2 regions of the Thalassobacillus sp. B23F22_16 genome follow, and region 2 is predicted to be linked to the other one. Evidence: riboswitches for the same ligand, from Rfam matches in the RefSeq annotation. Region 2 holds a riboswitch; the other holds the start of a gene.
What was found. Region 2 has a riboswitch for lysine ahead of dapA (4-hydroxy-tetrahydrodipicolinate synthase). Riboswitches for the same ligand answer to the same signal wherever they lie in the genome.

Region 1 (12,751 bases), on a different contig from region 2:
AGGGTGGAGAATTCCACGCAGTAATGGGGCCGAACGGTACAGGTAAGTCCACATTAGCATCCGCGATTATGGGTCACCCGAAATATGAAATCACTGAAGGTGAAGTATATATTGATGGAAAAGACGTATTGGAGATGGAAGTAGACGAACGAGCACAAGCGGGTCTGTTCCTCGCAATGCAATATCCGAGTGAAATCAGTGGTGTAACAAACTCTGACTTCCTCCGTTCTTCCATTAATGCTCGTCGTGAAGAAGGTGATGAAATTTCATTAATGAAATTCATCAAAGAAATGGATGGCACGATGGATCTTCTTGACATGGATAAAAACATGGCACAACGTTACTTGAATGAAGGTTTTTCTGGCGGTGAGAAAAAGCGTAATGAAATTCTTCAATTAATGATGCTCAAGCCAGCAATTGCTATCCTGGATGAAATCGACTCTGGCTTGGATATCGATGCATTGAAAGTTGTTTCCAAAGGGATCAACCAAATGCGTAATGAAAACTTTGGCTGCTTGATTATCACTCACTATCAACGCCTATTGAACTATATCGCTCCTGATAAGGTACACGTCATGATGCAAGGTCGTATTGTGAAATCCGGTGGACCGGAACTGGCACAGCGTCTTGAAGAAGAAGGTTATGACTGGATCAAGCAAGAACTGGGAATTGAAGATGAAACTGTAGGTCAAAAAGCGTAATCAGATAGGAGGGATACCATGACAGTAGAAATCTCACTAGGATACGACAAAGAATATGTCACCAAATTTTCCGAAGGCTTGAACGAACCAGAATGGATGAAGACCCTTCGTCTGGATGCATTGCAGCAAGCGGAACGCCTGCCAATGCCAAAGCCTGACAAAACAAAAATTGATCGCTGGAACTTTACCAAGTTCACTCACGATGTACGTGGGGAAGAGTTAAGTTCTTTGGCTGATCTTCCAGAACAAATCAAAGACTTTGTCGATCAGGATAAAGCAGAACAAAACTTATTCATTCAGCGTGATCAACGTGTTGGTTTCGCTTCATTATCTCAATCATTGAAAGATAAAGGTGTTATCTTCACGGATATGAATACAGCTGTCAGAGAACACAGTGACCTTGTTGAAAAATATTATATGAAAGATGGTATTCAAGTAGATGAGCATCGTCTCACTGCTTTGCATGCCGCTTTGATGAATGGTGGCGTTTTCGTCTATGTGCCGGAAAACGTTCAAGTGGAAGAACCACTTCAAGCAATCTTCTGGCAAGAAGATCCGGAATCAGCCCTTTTCAACCATGTTATTGTTGTAGCGGATAAAAACAGTTCAGTCACTTATGTAGAAAATTATCTTTCTCAAAATAAAGAGGATGAAGAAGCTGTAACCAATATCCTTACTGAAGTTTTTGCTCATGATAATGCGAAAGTATCCTTTGGAGCTGTGGATAACCTTGGCGCCGGCACTACTACCTATGTGAACCGCCGAGGTGTGGCAGATCGTGATGCCAAAATTGAATGGGCTCTTGGCCAGATGAATGACGGCTATACGATCTCCGAAAACTACACTTACTTGATGGGTGAGAACTCTCTTGGAGATGCTAAAACAGTTTCTGTCGGCCGAGGAAGTCAAAAACAAAACTTTACGGCACGTATTGTTCATTACGGAAAAGCCTCCGAAGGGTATATCCTCCAGCACGGCGTTATGAAGGAGAAAGCAACGGCTATCTTTAATGGTATTGGTAAGATTGAACACGGAGCATCCAAGTCAAACGCTGAGCAAGAATCACGTGTCCTAATGCTAAGTAAAGATGCGCGTGGTGACGCAAACCCGATTCTTCTAATCGATGAAGATGATGTTACAGCCGGTCACGCTGCATCAGTAGGCCGTGTTGATCCAATGCAACTGTTCTACTTGATGAGTCGTGGAATTTCTCAGAAGGAAGCGGAACGACTTGTCATACATGGTTTCCTGGCTCCAGTTGTTAAGCAGCTTCCGATAGAAGCAGTGAAGGAGCAGCTGACCCAGGTAATTGAAAGGAAAGTAAATTGATGGATATTAAAACTGTCCGTCAATCCTTTCCGATTCTGGATCAGGAAGTAAATGGACACCCACTAGTTTATTTGGACTCATCTGCCACTTCACAGAAGCCGGCTTCTGTGATTGAAAAGGTAGATGACTACTACCGTGGATACAACTCCAATGTCCATCGGGGTGTCCATACACTCGGTACAAAAGCTACCGATGAATATGAGGGAGCCCGTGAAAAGGTCAGAAGGTTCATTAATGCGAATAGTACCCAGGAGGTCATATTCACTCGAGGCACTACGACTGCAATTAATACGGTTGCAACAAGCTACGGTCGTGCGAAACTTGGGGAAGGTGATGAAATTGTCATCACCCCAATGGAGCACCACAGTAACATTATTCCATGGCAGCAGGTCGCCAAAGCTACGGGAGCTACTTTGAAATATATTCCGTTGCAGAAAGATGGTACCATCAGCCTGGAAGATGTTGAGGAAACAGTAACTGGTAATACTAAAATAGTAGCGGTCATGCATGTTTCCAATGTACTTGGTACAATCAACCCTGTTAAAGAAATAGCGGAAATCGCTCATCGTCATGAAGCCGTCATGCTCGTAGATGGTGCGCAAAGTGCGCCTCATCTTAAAGTAGACGTACAGGATTTAGATTGTGATTTTTACGCTTTTTCGGGTCATAAAATGTGCGGACCAACAGGTATCGGTGTTCTTTATGGCAAGCGGGCCTTATTGAATGACATGGAACCATTTGAATTCGGTGGTGAAATGATTGATTTTGTTAATCTCTACGACTCCACATGGAAAGAACTTCCCTGGAAATTCGAGGGCGGAACGCCGATAATCGGTGGTGCCATTGGACTTGGAGCAGCGATCGACTTTATCAATGAAATCGGGCTGGAGGAAATTGAGGCTCATGAGCATAGGTTGGTCGATTACGCGATGGATCGTATGAGAGAAATAGATGGCCTCACGATTTATGGACCGGAAGAACGGGCAGGCCTTATTACATTCAACCTGGATGATGTACATCCACATGATGTAGCAACCGTACTTGATGCGGAGGGTATCGCCGTACGCGCAGGCCATCATTGTGCACAGCCGCTGATGCGCTGGCTCGATGTATCAGCAACTGCCCGCGCCAGCTTTTATCTATATAATACCGAAGAAGATATTGATCGACTTGTCGAAGGATTACAAAAAACAAAGGAGTATTTTGGCGATGTCTTTTAACAACCTGGATACACTTTACAGACAAGTCATCATGGATCATTATAAAAATCCGCGAAACCGCGGAACGATTGAAGGAGACGACCACATGTCCATCGACATGAACAATCCTACTTGCGGTGACCGCATTCAGTTGCAGTTGCAAGTAGATGATGGAATGGTCAAGGATGCTAAATTTGATGGTGAAGGCTGTTCCATCAGCATGTCTTCTGCTTCCATGATGACTCAAGCCGTCAAAGGAAAGCGTGTAGAAGATGCTTTGGCGATGTCAAAGCTCTTTTCAGATATGATGCAAGGAAAAGAGATTGATGAACAGGAATTTGATTTAGGGGACATCGAAGCACTACAAGGTGTATCGAAATTCCCGGCTAGAATCAAATGTGCAACATTGGCATGGAAGGCTATGGAAAAAGGTGTTGACGAACAAGGACAGTCTTAGTCGCGGCATAACACCAAAAGGAGGTTTTTGATTATGGCCAAAAAGGCGCCAGAAATCGAAGATTATAAATATGGGTTCCATGAGAAGGATGTTTCGATTTTCCGTACTCAAAGAGGACTGACAAAAGAAGTAGTTGAGGAAATTTCCCGTTATAAAGAAGAGCCGGAATGGATGCTTGACTTCCGCTTGAAGTCATTGGAGCATTTTTATAAAATGCCAATGCCACAGTGGGGCGGCGACCTTGCCGAGCTTGATTTCGATGAAATCACTTATTATGTAAAGCCATCTGAGCGCTCTGAGCGTTCCTGGGATGAGGTTCCGGAAGAGATTAAAAATACGTTCGATAAACTGGGTATCCCAGAAGCAGAACAGAAGTACCTTGCTGGTGTATCCGCTCAGTATGAATCTGAAGTAGTTTACCACAACATGCAAGAAGATCTTGAGAAACAGGGAATCATCTTTAAAGATACAGATTCTGCTTTGAAAGAGGATGAAGAACTTTTCAGAGAATACTTCGGAAAAGTAATTCCTCCATCTGACAACAAATTTTCTGCATTGAACTCTGCAGTATGGTCCGGTGGATCTTTCATCTATGTACCAAAAGGCGTGAAAGTGGATACGCCACTACAAGCATATTTCCGAATCAATTCAGAAAACATGGGACAATTTGAGCGTACGTTGATCATCGTTGATGAAGATGCCTCTGTCCACTATGTAGAAGGTTGTACAGCGCCTGTCTATACAACAAACTCTCTGCACAGTGCAGTCGTTGAAATCTTTGTTAAGAAGAATGCTTACTGCCGTTACACTACCATCCAGAACTGGGCGAACAACGTCTACAATCTGGTTACGAAGCGTGCTACCGCTGATGCCAATGCAACAATGGAATGGGTTGACGGCAACCTTGGTTCCAAGCTGACAATGAAATACCCTGCAGTTATTCTGAAGGGCGAAGGTGCCCGTGGAATGACATTGTCCATCGCTTTGGCTGGTAAAGGCCAGCATCAGGATGCAGGTGCGAAAATGATTCACCTGGCACCTAATACGTCTTCTTCCATCGTTTCGAAGTCCATTTCAAAACATGGTGGTAAAGTAACGTATCGTGGGATCGTGCAATTCGGACGTAAAGCAGAAGGTGCACGTTCGAACGTTGAATGTGACACACTTATCATGGATAATCAGTCAACTTCTGATACCATCCCTTATAACGAAATCATGAACGAGAATATTTCGTTAGAGCACGAAGCGAAAGTATCTAAAGTGTCTGAAGAACAGCTCTTTTATCTGATGAGCCGTGGTATTTCTGAAGAAGAAGCGACAGAAATGATCGTCATGGGCTTCATCGAACCATTTACTAAAGAGCTTCCAATGGAGTATGCGGTTGAAATGAACCGTCTTATAAAATTCGAAATGGAAGGTTCCATCGGTTAATCCCCGATAACTTTCAATTTGAAATGAACCGTGCTGTTGATATGAATCAGCAGCACGGTTTTTCTTGTTTTTTAGCGGGTATGGGTATGGAAAAGAGTTTATAATCTCTTCCATGCTATACATAAACAATGATATGTTAGTATGAGAATGTAAATATGGATGTGAAATAAATGGTATTCGTTTTAACCATCTCCGCACTTATCGGATTGGTTTCGGCTTTTTTTGGGAGTATTGCCGGTCTTGGCGGAGGAATTATTCTCGTCCCTGTCATGTTGTTCTTGAGCCAGACTTTCGAGGCGTTCAGTTGGGCGACGCCTCAAAAAATAGTAGGAATATCTATAATTACGATGATTTTCACAGGTATGTCCTCCGCTTTATCCTATATGAAAAGTAACCGGGTAGATTTTAAAAGCGGATGGATTTTTCTTATAGGAAGTGTTCCTGGAGGAATCCTGGGGTCCTTTTTGAATCAGTTTTTTTCTGCTGGAAAATTTTCGCTATTATTTGGGATTTTAATGTTATTTGTATTCGGTGTGTTTTTCCTGCCAAGAAAAAGTAAGAAGGCCCCGTTAGAAAAAAAACGGGGTGGGATCCAACGGGAAATGGAACTCGATGGAGAGATACACCGGTATGCTTATTCTTCGATTGCTGGTGGTTTGCTGGCATTTTCAGTGGGGATGATGTCCGGATTATTCGGAATCGGCGGTGGTTCCTTGATGGTCCCGGCCATGATTTTATTATTTGGTTTTCCAGCCCATGTTGCAACAGCTACATCGATGTTTATGATTTTCTTTATGAGCATATCCAATTCTGTTACCCACATCCTATTAGGTAATGTAGAATGGTTATACACACTGGCGTTTATTCCAGGAGCATATTTAGGTGGCATGTTAGGGGCAAAAGTGAATAAAGTGTTGAAAGGACAATACGTCGAATGGTTTCTTAGAGTGATGCTGATAATTGTAGCGATTCGATTGATCTTGAAGGGTATAGGATAAGGAGATTTGATGATGAAGGAAAAAATATTCTTATATTATACAAATGATCTTCACAGCCATTTTGAAAATTGGCCACAAATCATTGGATATTTTAATCAACAAAAAGTTAAACGGGAAAGACAGGGGCAGAGTTATTGGCTGTTGGATAATGGGGATCATGTAGACAGGTTCCATCCGATTGCTGAAGGACTGATGGGAAAAGGCAATGTGGAGCTATTGAATCAGGCAGGATACCATTTTGCCAACCTTGGAAATAATGAAGGCATTACCTTATCGCGTGAAGGATTGTATGAATTGTATAATGACGCTGACTTCGAAGTGTTATGTGCCAATTTGAAAAGAGAGAAGGAACCACAGCCTACATGGCTTAAAGCTCATAAAGTGGTCGAGAGCAAGCAAGGAGTGAAAATCGGGGTCATTGGTTTGACTGCTCCCTTCCAATTGTTTTATAGCATGCTTGGCTGGAGTGTCGAACCTCCGTATGAAACCTTAGAACGAGAACTGTCGGCATTATCCGAGCAAACAGATATCATCGTGCTGCTGTCCCATCTTGGCATCAATGATGATGAAGAAATCGCGCGCCGGTTTAAAGAAATAGATATCATCATTGGAGGTCATACCCACCACTTGTTCAGGAGTGGTGAGTTTATTGGGAATACGTTACTTACTGCTGCAGGCAAACATGGTACACACCTGGGAGAACTTATGGTGGAGTGGGATCATGAGACAGGGGAGTTAACACGAAAAGAAGCCTATGCCATCCCTACAGAGGATATGGCAAAAGACCAGGTCACTGCCGAAACTTTACAAACGATCAGGGAAGAAGCGATAGCTAATTTGAAAGAGCATGTGACGGAATTACCTGCAACTGAAGAAATAGGCTGGTTTCATGAAACAAAATTGATGAAAGAGCTTGTAGAAACGCTTCAAGAATGGACGGAAGCGGATATCGCGATGCTTAATGCCGGCGTATTACTCGATCATTTGGCTGCCGGAGAAGTTTGTTATGAAGATGTCCATCGTATCTGCCCCCATCCGATGAACCCTTGTAAAGTAGAACTGACTGGAGATGAGCTACTTGAAGTAATCCGGGCAGCACATACTAAAGAGTTTACTGAAATCAAGTTGAAAGGGTTTGGCTTTCGCGGTGAGGTCATTGGGCGTATGGTATTCTCCGGAATTAAAATCCATACAAAAAAAGATGACCATGGAAATGAACGGGTAGAAAAAGTTCTTTTCAAAGGAGAACCGTTAGAGCATGACGCTGTTTATCAGGTAGCTACCGCAGATACATTCACCTTTGGGCGGCTGCTTCCTGAAGTAGCGTATGCAAAGAAGAAAAAATATTATATGCCTGAACTGTTGAGGGATTTGCTTGTAGCGACATTGAAACGCGAAAATTAATATAAACTCTAACGTTAGAACAAACGTTAGAGTTTTTTTATATTCTTTTCACACGTTTACCTCCTTCCTCATAGGGTAAAACAAAAAGGATGTGGGGACCATCATTGATGTGAAACCGATTTTCATAGAAGAATACCCCTTTACTGCTATTAGTGTGGCACTTCCTAAAACCAACTTGCTGATTGTATCTAATGATGAGGGCTATATCATGTGTGCTGCTCTCGATGTAGATTTATTAAGTGAAAAGTTAGCAGATCGTAAGGTGATTGCCGGTCGGGCTGTCGGTGTCCGTACCATTGAACAGCTGCTTGACGCACCTCTTGAGAAAGTGACTGACGCAAGTAAAGAAAAAGGGTGGTCTCCTGGAATGACAGGTAAAGAAGCCCTTCTAAAGCTTGTTTCAAGAGAATAAGATAATATACAAAGAAGCCGTCATCTTTGACGGCTTTATTTTATGTGTAAAAAGAGAATAGCTATTTGAATTTATGCCAAACTTTCGTTCGTTCAAAATCAACTGACCAGTTACTATCCTGATATTACTGCATTTCCTGTAGGTTATATTTCAGATGCTTCAAGAAGCTTATACTAATTAATGAAAAAGATACATATGATGTCCCAAGGGGGGAATCAGGTGAGCAAGTATTCTAAAAATCATGCACCTCCATCGATGGGAAAAATATTCTTAGTTACTTTCATATTCTTTATATTCTTCACTATTCTTGGTCTATGGATCATCAACAAAGGCATTACCCCTACACTGATTGAAATCGCTGAAACCAGAACAAAGCAGTTTGGAAGAGATGCGATTGTGGATGCTGTTGGAAAACGAATCGCTGATGATCTTACCTATGAAGATTTAATGGATATTCAAAAGGATAATAACGGCAACATCGTGTATATGGGTTGGAATTCAGTCGTGGTCAATCGTGTATTAAGGAATACTACTTTCCGTGTACAGAATTACTTAAGACAAATAGAAAAGGGCAATTTGCCTGATCCTGGAGCTCCTTTGGATGTTCCATTAGATGAAGAGAATGATGTAGATGAAATTGAAGAATCACCTATCCTGGTGCGAATCCCTATCGGCCAGGCAACTAAAAATACATTGCTTGCCAATCTAGGTCCAAAAGTTCCAGTAAGATTCCAGGTAATCGGTTATGTAGAGTCCAATGTAGAGAATAATATTACTGAATACGGGATTAATTCAGCGCTGTTTGAACTGGTAATTCATATCAAGGCAGAAGTAAGGATTGTGATTCCTTTTTCTACAAAGACCTCTACCGTTACAGCGGATATACCGGTTGCCCACAGTACGATCATGGGACCAGTTCCTGATTTTTATAATGGTTCCGGTGGAGAAAAATCACCGTCATTCTCTGTCCCTATGGACGGCTTTCAAGTTGATCCATCCCAGTAATCATTAAAAATATCTTGCATAACTCATGAACAATTGATACAATACGTTAGGAAATTTTAATATTGCGTGACCTTATCAGATCGGTGAGGTAGAGGCGCAGGCTGCATGAGTAATCAACTGGAGAATGACAACGATGATGGTTGGTGAAAGGGCTGTCTGCCGAAGCATGAAGTATGGTCAAATACGGAAATGCTGGTGCTTTTCCTAATAGGAAAGGCACTGTCATGCATACTAAGGAAATGGATGCATGGTGCGCTACTGATCGAAATGAAGGATAATCAAACTTGCTGTCAAAGAGCAATGAAGGATTATTTTTCTTTCATTGTTCTTTTTTTATTCCTCATTTACCCCAGTAGTATATCCACATACCCATGGCATCCCCACATTCAAATGAATGTGACTACCTTAAGAATCACAGATATGGAGGGGAACTAGCATGGAAGGTACAATCTACTCTTTGATACCTGCAATTTTAATGCTTATATTGGTTATTGTTACACGCAAGGTTATCTTGTCTCTGGGCATCGGAATCGTTATAGGTGCTTTGCTTCTTTATAATTTTAATGTTATTGATACGATGGCAGCAATTTGGACGATGTTCTATGAAATATTCATTGCCGACACAACAAATCTTTTATCATTGGAAGGATGGAATATGGGCAATATTTATCTGTTCTTATTCTTAATCCTGCTAGGGATGGCGACTGCTTTCATGACAGCCTCTGGGGGCAGCAAGGCATTTGGTGAATGGGCCATCAATCGTATTAAAACTCGCACGGGTGCACAGGCGGTACCGGCATATTTGGGAATCATCATTTTCATTGATGACTACTTCAATGCTTTGGCAGTGGGACAGGTAGCTCGTCCATTAACGGACCGGTATAAAATATCACGGGCCAAACTTGCATATTTCATCGATTCTACATCTGCTCCGGTTACAGTTATCTCCCCCATTTCCAGTTGGGGCGCTTACATCATTGGTACAATCGGCAGTATTCTCGTGGCGAATGAAATATCTGACTTTCAGCCTCTGGAAGCTTTCGTTAAAATGATACCTGCCAACCTTTACGTATTTGCTGCTTTATTATTAGTGTTCATGGCAGCATATATGAAGCTTGATATTGGCCCGATGAGAAAACATGAAAAAAGAGCATTGGAAACAGGAGAAGTAACTGACCCATCACGCGGGGATATCCCGGGAGATCTGAATGATGAATTCAAGCCGCATAATAACGGGAGAATATATCATTTATTAATTCCGATTGCTGTGTTGATTATCGGAACCATAGGGGCCATGGTAGTTACAGGTATTCAAAATACAGAGGGAACGGCCACCTTGTTGGCCATTTTTGAAAATACGAATGTGAATATCTCATTATTCACAGGAGGATTACTGTCAGTCATTACTGCGGCAATTTTCTATGGGCTTCAGCCGGCTCCGAAATCGCACATGGGTAATGTGCTTTGGGAAGGGACAAAAGCTATGCTTCCAGCTATTTATATTTTAGTTTTTGCCTGGATCATCGGTTCCGTTATCGATCAATTGGCTACAGGTGAATATTTAGCTGGCCTTGTGGAAAAAGCTTCCATAAGTCCTGCATATCTGCCATTTTTGATTTTCTTGGTATCGGGCTTCATGGCCCTTGGAACTGGTACTTCCTGGGGAACATTCGGAATCATGCTGCCAATAGCCGGTGAAATTGCTGCAATATCAGATGTAAGCCTGATACTACCAGCATTATCAGCAGTGCTGGCAGGGGCTGTATTTGGAGATCATTGTTCTCCGATATCTGACACGACCATATTATCCTCGACCGGTGCTGGTTCTAACCATATCGATCATGTACTCACCCAGCTTCCTTATGCATTGATTGCTGCTTCCGCAGCAGGTATTGGTTATCTAGTGTTAGGATTCAGCGGTCAAGTTCTGCTTCCATTGATTTTGACATTAGTAATTGTAGCTGTCATAGGTCTTTTGATTCATTTGATTTCACCATCATTTAAAGTAAATAAACAATAACAGGAAAGAAGCGCGTCAAAGTCATGACGCGCTTCTTTTGCATTTATTTTCCTGTGATAGGAAAATCTGAATAATATAATATTTCTTTGACACCCTTCTTTGGTCACGGTATAATACAAGCAGATAATGCGAATTATCTGAAAAAAGTAAATTTTTATAACATTCTCTCTTAGATACAAGCATAATAGAAGAGTGAGGGAGAATCAAAACAAAAGGGAGGTCTTGCAAAAATGGAAAAACGTTCACAGTGGGGAACTCGGGCTGGTTTTATTCTGGCAGCTATGGGTTCTGCAATTGGATTGGGTAATATTTGGCGATTCCCTGCAGTAGCTTATGAGAATGGTGGAGGAGCATTCTTTATTCCTTATTTATTTGCTTTACTGACCGCTGGTATTCCTTTGTTGATTATGGAATTTACCATTGGTCATAAATATCGTGGTTCAGCTCCGCTTTCATTTTTCCGAATGAACAAGAAAACAGAGTGGCTTGGCTGGTGGGCTGTGCTGGTATCCTTTGTGATATCAACCTACTACGCAGTAATTATCGCCTGGGCTATTTCTTACAGTTTCTTCGCATTTAATTTAAGCTGGGGACAAGATACAGAGGCTTTCTTGTTTAGTGATTATTTGAACTTATCCGTAGATCCTGGTCAAACAGGAAGCCTTGTACCTGGAGTCTTTTTCCCGCTTCTTATCGTATGGCTGATTGCTCTTGGAGTATTGTTCAAAGGGGTTAAGAAAGGTATTGAAATGGCTAACAAAATTTTCATTCCTACCCTTATTGTCTTATTCCTTATCATTGTACTACGAGCAATCACGCTTCCTGGTGCAGCAGAAGGCCTGCAGACATTCTTTGCGCCTAACTTTGAAACAATAACAAATGGTAGTGTATGGGTAGCCGCGTATGGGCAGATTTTCTTCAGTTTATCGATTGCCTTTGCCATCATGATTACGTATTCGAGCTATCTGCCTAAGAAATCGGATATTACGAATAATGCCTTCATTACCGGATTTGGTAACTCAAGTTTTGAATTGCTTGCAGGTATTGGTGTCTTCGGTGCACTTGGTTTCATGGCACAGCAAAGTGGAGTTGGTGTCTCTGAAGTAGTAAGTGGCGGCGTAGGTCTTGCATTTGTAGTCTTTCCACAAATTATTAACGAGTTGCCTGCTCTCAATGGATTATTTGGTTTCTTATTCTTCTTGTCATTAGTTTTGGCTGGTCTCTCCTCATTAATTTCAATTTCAGAGACTTATATTGCCGGGCTAAAAGAAAAACTTGGAATTTCCCGTACTGCCGCTGTAGGAATTGGTGGTGGCTTAGCGGCTCTTATTTCTATCCTGTTTGCTACCCAGGGTGGATTATTCTTCCTCGATGCCGCAGACTATTTCATCAACCAATTTGGTGTAGCGTTTGTAGGGTTGGTTGAAGTAGTTATTATTGCATGGTTCCTTCGCAAGCTTACCGATTTTCAGGATCATGCGAACGCTATATCAGATATCCGCCTAGGCAGCTGGTGGAAAGTTAGCTTAGGAATTATTACACCGATCGTGCTCGGTTATATGATGTTTGATTTGTTTAAGCAAAATATTTTAAAAGAGTTTGATACTGAAACAGGAAACTATGAAGGATATACAGATGCCTTCATTACATTTGGTGGATGGTCAGTAGCGGCAGGTGCCCTGGTAATTGGCATCTTGCTCTCCTTTAAACGTTGGCATTCGAGTGCTTTGTCAGAAGAAAAACACTCCAAAGAGGAGGTCATTTAATATGACAGGAAGTGCAATTTTCATGATGG
Region 2 (8,389 bases):
ACTTCGGTTGGGACAATTGTGGCGCTGGCTCCAATTGGACTGGGAGTTGCTGAACAGACAGGTGTCCCGGTGGCGTTAGTAATGGGTGCTATAATCAGCGGTGCGATGTTCGGGGACAACCTGTCGATCATTTCTGATACGACAATTGCTGCTGTTCGGACACAAGGGACAAAAATGAAAGACAAGTTTAAAGCGAACTTTTTTATTGTTTTACCCGCTGCCGTAATAACTGCTGTCATTTTCGGTGTGTTAAGTGCCGATGCAGCAGGTTCTATTGAGGAAAGCCACCCATTCAACTTCGTCAAAGTACTGCCATACCTTGGAGTACTTGGATTTGCTATCGCTGGTGTCAATGTGATTTTTGTGTTGATTGGCGGTATCATTTTTGCTGGAGTTGTCGGCCTGGCACTTGGAGAATTTTCCATAATGGACTTTGTGACGTTGATCAGTGAAGGTTTTACTGGTATGCAGGAACTGACGATGCTCGTCATCTTGCTTGGCGGATTGGTTGAACTGATTCGGAGAAATGGCGGTATTGAATTTTTGCTGGAAAGGATCACGAATCGAATCCATAGCAATAAAGGTGGGGAATCAGGGATTGCTGGTCTGGTCTCAGCAGTGAATCTCGCGACAGCGAATAATACGATTTCCATTATTACGGCCGGGCCGCTTGCCAAACAAATTTCTGAACGGTTTGCTATTGATAACCGGAGGTCGGCAAGCCTGCTTGATATCTTTTCAAGCGCGGTACAGGGCTTAATTCCTTATGGAGCTCAAATCCTTGCAGCTGCCGGGGTAGCAAAGATTTCACCGGTGGAAATCGTCCCTTACAGTTTTTATCCGATACTGCTTGCTTTGTCTGGCCTACTGGCCATTGTTTTCCGATTTCCGAAGTTTACCAGGACACCAACTGAAAAAAGGGAAGAAGTAGAGATCAGAACATAAGGTTCCGCGGAGAGCGGAACCTTTTTTTAATAAAACACTACCTACGTGTAAGCCAGGTTTTCTAAGGAAATTGGATAATATTGAAAACTTTTGGCTATGTCATTCGTACATATAGAAAGGTGGAAAACCAACAGCAAATGAAAAGAATATACAGTAACGTGGGAATAATGAGGATGCTGATATGGACAGAGAAGTGATGGTCGTTCTAATTAGCTTACCTATTGTCTCATAACAAGACTTCAATTCTCTCTTTTTTTAAAAACTGTCTCTCTTTCGGAAAAATTTGTCTCTCTTATTTTCAAAAATGTCTAATATAATTGGTGCGGTTTCACTCATATAACATGACATGGCTCAATTATCATGGTTTTGTCTCTTATATTTACAAATCCTGCAATGGCCAAAAGAGGAAGCGCATTTTCCCGATGACCTAAAGGAGTAGCAGTTTTATCAAACCACCGAGCAGCAAAAGTATAGAACCGGCTAAGAGGGCTATTTTGGTAGGACGGTTTGCTTTATGAAAGATACGTGGGAACATTTTCAACACCTCACTTATTCGTTTATTTCTTACAGTATGTATACTAATTAGCTTTCAAAAAAGCTTCATGATTTTACTGGAAAAACTTAGTTACCGCCAAGTCCATATGGGGAAAGCCTTAGATTTTATTAAAGTATAAAAAATACACCCGAAAATCGGGTGCATGTTCAATCATCATTATCTTCATTAAACCAAAGCGGGGAATCGTTTTCCGTTTCGCCATTATAGTTGATGAAGATTTCTTCTCCAGCTTTTATATCCTTGAAAGCGTAGAACTCAAATGAGTGATTATCAAAATTTATTTCGTAATATGCGTTCGGCTGGTAGGAATGGTTGAAAAACATCCCATATCCTAACAAAAATGCCGTGTGGTTTTTGCCATACTCGAATACATAGTCGCCCAGGTGAGTTTTCTCAATATGCTCATGTTCTTCATTCGGATAAGGGAGTACTGGTGCCTGGTGAATCAGTTCACCTTCTGCTATATCTTTTGTAGCAAATACGCCTTTATCAAGTTCGTCATCAGAAATAGTAGATGTTTTTACTTCTATCAAAATTTCACCGTCGCCTTCTTATTTTCTTTGGGTATAACTTCCCCATTCTGACAGGTCATATTCAATAATGCAATGGTTGAACACGAAAGGGAGATGCTTCTATTGAAAAAATTAATGACAATCACCGCCATATTGTATTTCATACTTGCTGGATGCAGCACTCAAAAAATGCATACTTACGATACTTCCAGTGTGGAAGAAGCCGTGGATGCGTTAAGTTTTGATCCATTGGTGCCAAAGGAAATACCATTCGAACCTAGTGATATACAGGTCGATACTCCGGAGATGGGAGAAGGGAAAATGCTTGCTATTCAGTATACTAGTGAAGGAAATGAATCTTTTTTATTCCGAGCCATTAATGAGAATGGGAATGCCCTGGATTTTACAACAGAGGATATAGAAATCAGTGACTCCCAACAGGGGCGATATGGTAAGAATGGTGATCTAAAAACGTTAAGATGGAAAAATGATGAGGTGAATTATGAAGTATTTGCAAACGATGATATCAGTAAAAGTCAGCTATTAGAGGTAGCAAGGAAGGCAGAAGCTATAAAATAATTCTTATTCCCTGATTACTTGTATATAAGTGTTGCCTGGTGAATACATTTAATAAGCTATTCTTCAAAGCAATCGACCAACGATATAATTCACACAAAAGGGGATAAGGTCATGCGTGAAAAATCACCACCCAATAGCCATGCTGTCATATCTTTAGTTCTCGGAGTTTTGTCCTGATGCCTTTAGCAGGAATCGTACTTGGGGTAATCGGTATTATTTTTGCAAAGAAAGCAAGGAAGGAAATGGATCAAAAGAATGAAGACGGCAAAGGGTTGGCCACTACAGGGATGATATGTAGTGTTGCCGGCGTTATCATTCAGCTATTGGTAGTGGTGATCGTTTTATCGATATCTTTTTTTAGACTCAGTTAATCGCAGGAAGAAGTGATCCAAGTGAAAGCAGGGTTAGAGTTTCTGGCTGGTTTATTGTTGATTATCGGCTGGTTTACAACTGGTATTGGCATTTATTTTTTAATTGTTTCCTTTATTGCAGGTGGCACGCTGATCGCTGCCAGCCTATGTTTGCTGGGAATTCTGTGTATTTTTACATCAAAGCAAATAGATAAACATATACTTGCTGCATAAAACAAATAAAGCGATGAAACCAGCATCATGGTTTCATCGCTTTTTCATTACCTTAACCTGCCGCTGTAACTTTATACGGTGGCAGACTTTGCTGCAACGTATTGATTTCTTCTGTTGTCAATGGGACCATCGGAAGGCGAACGTCGCCGACATGGATGCCCATCAGGTTTAAGGCTGCTTTTACTGGAGAAGGACTTGGCTGGGCAAACATTGCTTTCATCACCGGAAGGATTTCCTGGTGAATTGTAGCTGCGCGTTTGACATCTCCGTAATTATAACTGTTGACCATTTCCTGCATTTCATTACCGAGGATATGAGCAGATACAGATACAACTCCTGTTCCGCCAATCGCTAACACAGGCAGGGTCAAGCCGTCATCACCGCTGTACAAGGTGAACTCTGCATCGGTTTTTGTGATGATTTCTGTCATCGCATCTAAATCACCACTTGCTTCTTTTACAGAAACGATATTCTCAATTTCAGATAAGCGGATAATTGTTTCCGGTGCAATTTTTGCTGCACTTCGTCCTGGAATGTTGTACAACATCACAGGCAATGAAGTTGCTTCAGCGACTGCTTTATAGTGCTGGTACAGCCCTTTCTGGGAAGGCTTGTTGTAATACGGGGTTGTAAGCATGATTGCATCAACACCCGTTTGTTCTGCCTGTTTGGTCAAATCGATGGATGATCGTGTATTATTGGAACCGGTTCCTGCAATGACTGCCGCTCGTCCCTCTGCGACCTGGGCAACGAAGCGGAATAACTCAAGCTTTTCAGAGTCTGACAATGTAGGGGATTCACCCGTCGTCCCCGCTACTACTAAACCGTCCGAACCGTTAGAAATTAAGTAGTTGACTAATGTACGTGTAGCATTGAAATCGATCTCGCCATTTTGATCAAATGGGGTAACCATAGCGGTTAATACCTGGCCGAAATTCATAGCTTTTCACACCCTTTTGTAAAATTTTAAATAAGAGGCGTTTTATAGAGCCATTCCCATTTATCGCATTAAAAAAACAACAACGAGGGATCGCTGTTGCAGTAGAAACGTGTATACTCCGTTCCTTTGCGTAAGATAGCCCTCCATATAGTCGCCTATATGACAGTCCTGTATTTATTCAATAGCAGACCCAACGTTGAGAACATGAGTTTCTCTTCGCTTCGGCGAATTCCCCTTTCCACAATTCTCGCTGGACCTCATGATCCTCCTATTGTGTACTGATGGTCTTCGCACCTCTATCCCGCTTCAACTTATTGAAGCAAGAAAAATATTTAATTGATTGTACTTTAACAAAAATTCGTCAAGATTTCAAGAGGAGAGGAAAGAAAAATTGTGATTATCTTATTATTTTTAAGGGAACACAACTAGTAGTGGAAGGTGACATGTTGTCATGGAAAAAGATTGACTTATGACACTGTGTCATATATTATTAAAGTATAGCATGACATAATGTCACATTGAGGTGCATACACATATGGAAATCAATCCTATTTATGTAGAGAGACTGAAGAAGCTGGCTTTTGATTTACAAGGTAAAGGAATAGATGTGAAATTTTGTAAAAAACCAATGATTAAGGAACTGGCGCAAAGGGAAGATTGAATAGTACATTCATTTCTTATCCTTCATCAAAGTTTAATTTTGTTAAAGGATTAAAGTATAAGAAAAGGGGAAATTACATGAATTTTTCCATGACGGATATGCCGAATTCTGTCAAGCAAGAGGTGGAGGAGTTAGAGAGAAACCTATCTCCTGTTACTAAAAAAGCAGCTAAATATGTTTTCTTGTCTTTCCCTTTAATAGCAATCTCGGTAGTGAACTTGCTGACAGTTTTATTTATGCTGCCTGACGAACAGGTTAACTGGATCTCAGTAGGTATTTATGCTCTAATTGGAGCAGTCGGTATGGCATTATCTAAAGAAGCAAAGCATAAGCAAATCGAAATTCAGGAGCGCAGCGTCCGTTACATTGTGGAACGTATCGGAAGAAGCGATGTTGCAACTGAACAGGCCAAAAAGGATTACACCGATCAGGTGAAATCCCAGCCGATGAATGCAATGAAGCATTTTGTAGCGTTTTTAGAAGAAGAAAAAAGACAGGAAAAACTTAATTTATATAGAGGGTTTTAGAAAAAGAAACACCACTTGCTGGTGTTTCTTTACATAGAGAATGGTGGGAGTACATTGCCGAAACAAACATTTTTCAATTTGCCGGAAGAGAAGAAACAAATCCTGTTACAATCTGCGGAGAAAGAATTTTCCCGTGTCCCATTATTTGAAGCCTCGATAGCGAATATCATCAAAGCTGCCGGAATACCACGCGGCAGCTTTTATCAGTATTTCGAAGGGAAAGAAGACATCTACTTTTATCTTCTCGATAAGATGGCGAAGCAACGGAAGGACAAATTCATCAGTTTTTTGCAACACCATGATGGGGACCTGATTGAAGCGATGATAGTCATGTTTGAATGTATGCTGCATGAGGAGGAACATATCAGTTTCATGAAGAATGCTTTTCTTAATATGACGCACAAAGTCGAACATAGTTTTCTTGGGATATTCAGTGATGAGGAAAGTGTCGATGACTTCAATGAAGTCAGTGCTCAAATAGATAAACGTAAACTCAATATTGTGGGTGATCAGGAGTTATATCATATCATGCAAATTCTCACTGCGGTTACCTTCCGCAACTTCGTTGAGAAATTCGCCCAGGGATTGTCTGAAGAGCAGGCAATGGAGACCTATCTAATGGAAATGAATTTATTGAAAAAAGGAATATATATCGGTTAACTGTAAGACTGCCTCCTATGTGAGAGGCAGTCTTTTTTGGACACTTAGCTGGTTCTCTATCCACAGTCTTTGGTCTAATAGGAGAAAGGTTGTGTTTTACTTTGGAAAATGGCTGGAAGCTGAAAAAAGTAGTAGAATGAAAAGAATGTATCTGTTATGAAGAAGAGGTGTTTTGATGAATCGGCTATCATCATGGGGGACAGCTGCTGCATCACTGCAGTGGTTGTTTTTCATTTTTGCAAATACGGTAGTGGTACCGATTTCGGTAGGGGCTGCTTTTGGATTATCTCAAGAAGAAATTGCCTCCATCCTAAGAAGCGCACTGATTTTTACAGGAATAGCCTGTGTATTGCAAGGGTGGATCGGTCACCGCTATCCACTTATGGAAGGGCCTTCTGGGGTCATATGGGGGTTAATATTAAACCTTAGCGTAGCGGCATCAGCAATGGGGATGAGTTTGACTTCCATTGGAGGTGGCATTGCTACGGGTATGATTCTTGCCGGGGTTGTCGTCCTTTTATTGGGTTTATTCAACATGCTTACTTTTATACAGCGGATATTTACGCCAATGGTAATGAGTGTTTATTTGTTTTTATTGACCTTCCAACTGATACTTATCTTCTTTGAGGGCATGCTGAAAGTGGATAAAGGAGGTACGCTGAATATACCTGTCAGCTTGTTTTCTTTTGGAATTGTCATACTTGTCAGCTTGCTGAAGATAAAAGGGAAGCCTACCGTGAGTAATTTTGCAATTTTGATTGGAATGGTTGCTGGATGGGTGCTTTATCTGATACTTTTTCCTTCTGAACAGGGAACTGTCATTCAATCGAATGGTGGGCTGCTATTGTTCCCGTTTGGTCCTCCTAACCTGAATATAGGAATTATCGTGATTACCTTTTTAGCCAGTATGATTAATTTAAGCAATACGATTGCTTCCGTTCGTGCTGCTTCTCAGTTATTAGGAAAAACTCCGACTGATAGACAGTTCCTCCGCTCTTACATGCTTACTGGGAGTTATTCGGTGACAGCGGGTGTGTTCGGGCTTGTATCTTATGCCCCATTTGCATCGTCGGTTGGATTTTTGGAAAGCACCCGTATTTTCAATCGTAAGCCGTTCCTGATTGGGGGAGGGCTGATGTCATTATTAGGCATCATCCCCATCCTCGGTGGGGTGCTGGCAACTTTGCCGATTACTGTTGGGAATGCTGTTTTGTTTGTTGCTTACTTGCAACTTTTCGGCACTTCACTTAAGAGCCTGGGTGGGTATCAGTTTAATTCGGTTACGATTCATCGACTGGCAGGGCCGGTACTAGTGGGTGTAGGGATCATGTTTGTTGATCCTTCCTTGTTTAATCAGCTTCCAGCATTGGTGCAGCCGCTTGTCTCGAATGGTTTTATTGTTGGAGTCCTGGTGGCCATCCTTTTAGAGAAGTCAATAAATTGGGAAAAGTACGAGGAAGGTTCAGAAGAACAGCAGGCTATGAAAAAAAGCAGCTGACTTTTTATAATATCCAAAGAAACTGGATACAGGCTGAGGAGAGGGTAACCCCTTCTCCTTTTTCAATGCCAAAATTTAACTGTGCGTCTCTTTCACATGAACGATGCGTATCTTTGCCATACTATCCGTGGGAGGATGCCTATGCTTAATGTGATAGTAACCGTTTTATTTTTTATACAACCGATGACTTATGATGAAGATTTAGCGATCACCCACGATGATGAGGTGATTCAGCACATCAACCGTCATCAATTTGTTGAAAACGAACTGCTTGATCCTTTTTTTAACCTGGAAAAAATTCACCAACTGGTCGTCCAGGTAGAGAGGGAAGTACATGAACAAGCTAAAAATGCCAAGATCGAGAAGAACGGGAATATAAACCAGGAGAAAGTCGGACGCCAGTTGCACCGGGAAAGATTCATCGAAGGGTTGTTCAGCTATTTGTACGGGAGTGGAGGCTCGAAAATCGAGGTGCCAGAACTGACTGTTCATCCAAAAGTGGACAGCGAATTGCTGGCAAACATCCGAACACAGGAAATTGGAAGTTATGTCACTTATTTCAACCCTAAAAACAAAGAACGGTCCCACAATATCCGGCTTGCTGCTGAAGCAATTGACAGCCATGTGGTTTTTCCGGGAGAAACATTTTCTTTCAATGAGGTAGTGGGCAAACGAACAAAAGAGAAAGGGTATAAGCCTGCCCCTGTTATCGTCAAAGGGGAAGTGACAGAAGGGATAGGCGGAGGGATCTGTCAAATTTCATCCACGATGTATAATGCAGTGGATAATGCCGGAGTGAAGATTCTTGAGCGCTATTCCCATAGCAAGCGAGTCCCCTATGTTCCTGAAGGAAGAGATGCTACCGTCAGCTGGTACGGGCCCGATTTCACCTTTAAAAATGTGTACAATCAACCATTGCTGATCCGG

Region 1: linked by a shared signal. The riboswitch ahead of ACGTNI_RS09835 (Na+/H+ antiporter NhaC family protein) and the one ahead of dapA (4-hydroxy-tetrahydrodipicolinate synthase) in region 2 are both predicted to bind lysine.

What each region holds. Positions count from the first base shown of each region.
Region 1 is NZ_JBIEKD010000010.1:71,499-84,249, reverse strand. It holds gene sufC (Fe-S cluster assembly ATPase SufC) at 1-701, shown strand, start outside; gene sufD (Fe-S cluster assembly protein SufD) at 720-2,030, shown strand; gene ACGTNI_RS09870 (cysteine desulfurase) at 2,030-3,250, shown strand; gene sufU (Fe-S cluster assembly sulfur transfer protein SufU) at 3,240-3,686, shown strand; gene sufB (Fe-S cluster assembly protein SufB) at 3,720-5,117, shown strand; gene ACGTNI_RS09855 (sulfite exporter TauE/SafE family protein) at 5,288-6,115, shown strand; gene ACGTNI_RS09850 (bifunctional metallophosphatase/5'-nucleotidase) at 6,128-7,519, shown strand; gene ACGTNI_RS09845 (YunC family protein) at 7,620-7,931, shown strand; gene yunB (sporulation protein YunB) at 8,151-8,936, shown strand; lysine riboswitch at 9,018-9,202, shown strand; gene ACGTNI_RS09835 (Na+/H+ antiporter NhaC family protein) at 9,373-10,956, shown strand; gene ACGTNI_RS09830 (sodium-dependent transporter) at 11,187-12,722, shown strand; gene ACGTNI_RS09825 (methionine/alanine import family NSS transporter small subunit) at 12,724-12,751, shown strand, end outside.
Region 2 is NZ_JBIEKD010000015.1:397-8,785, reverse strand. It holds gene ACGTNI_RS12545 (Na+/H+ antiporter NhaC family protein) at 1-945, shown strand, start outside; gene ACGTNI_RS12540 (SET domain-containing protein) at 1,648-2,034, opposite strand; gene ACGTNI_RS12535 (DUF4367 domain-containing protein) at 2,137-2,592, shown strand; gene ACGTNI_RS12530 (DUF4190 domain-containing protein) at 2,769-2,963, shown strand; gene ACGTNI_RS12525 (hypothetical protein) at 2,985-3,176, shown strand; gene dapA (4-hydroxy-tetrahydrodipicolinate synthase) at 3,229-4,116, opposite strand; lysine riboswitch at 4,245-4,423, opposite strand; gene ACGTNI_RS12515 (hypothetical protein) at 4,652-4,777, shown strand; gene ACGTNI_RS12510 (DUF5392 family protein) at 4,855-5,304, shown strand; gene ACGTNI_RS12505 (TetR/AcrR family transcriptional regulator) at 5,359-5,964, shown strand; gene ACGTNI_RS12500 (uracil/xanthine transporter) at 6,140-7,462, shown strand; gene ACGTNI_RS12495 (VanW family protein) at 7,604-8,389, shown strand, end outside.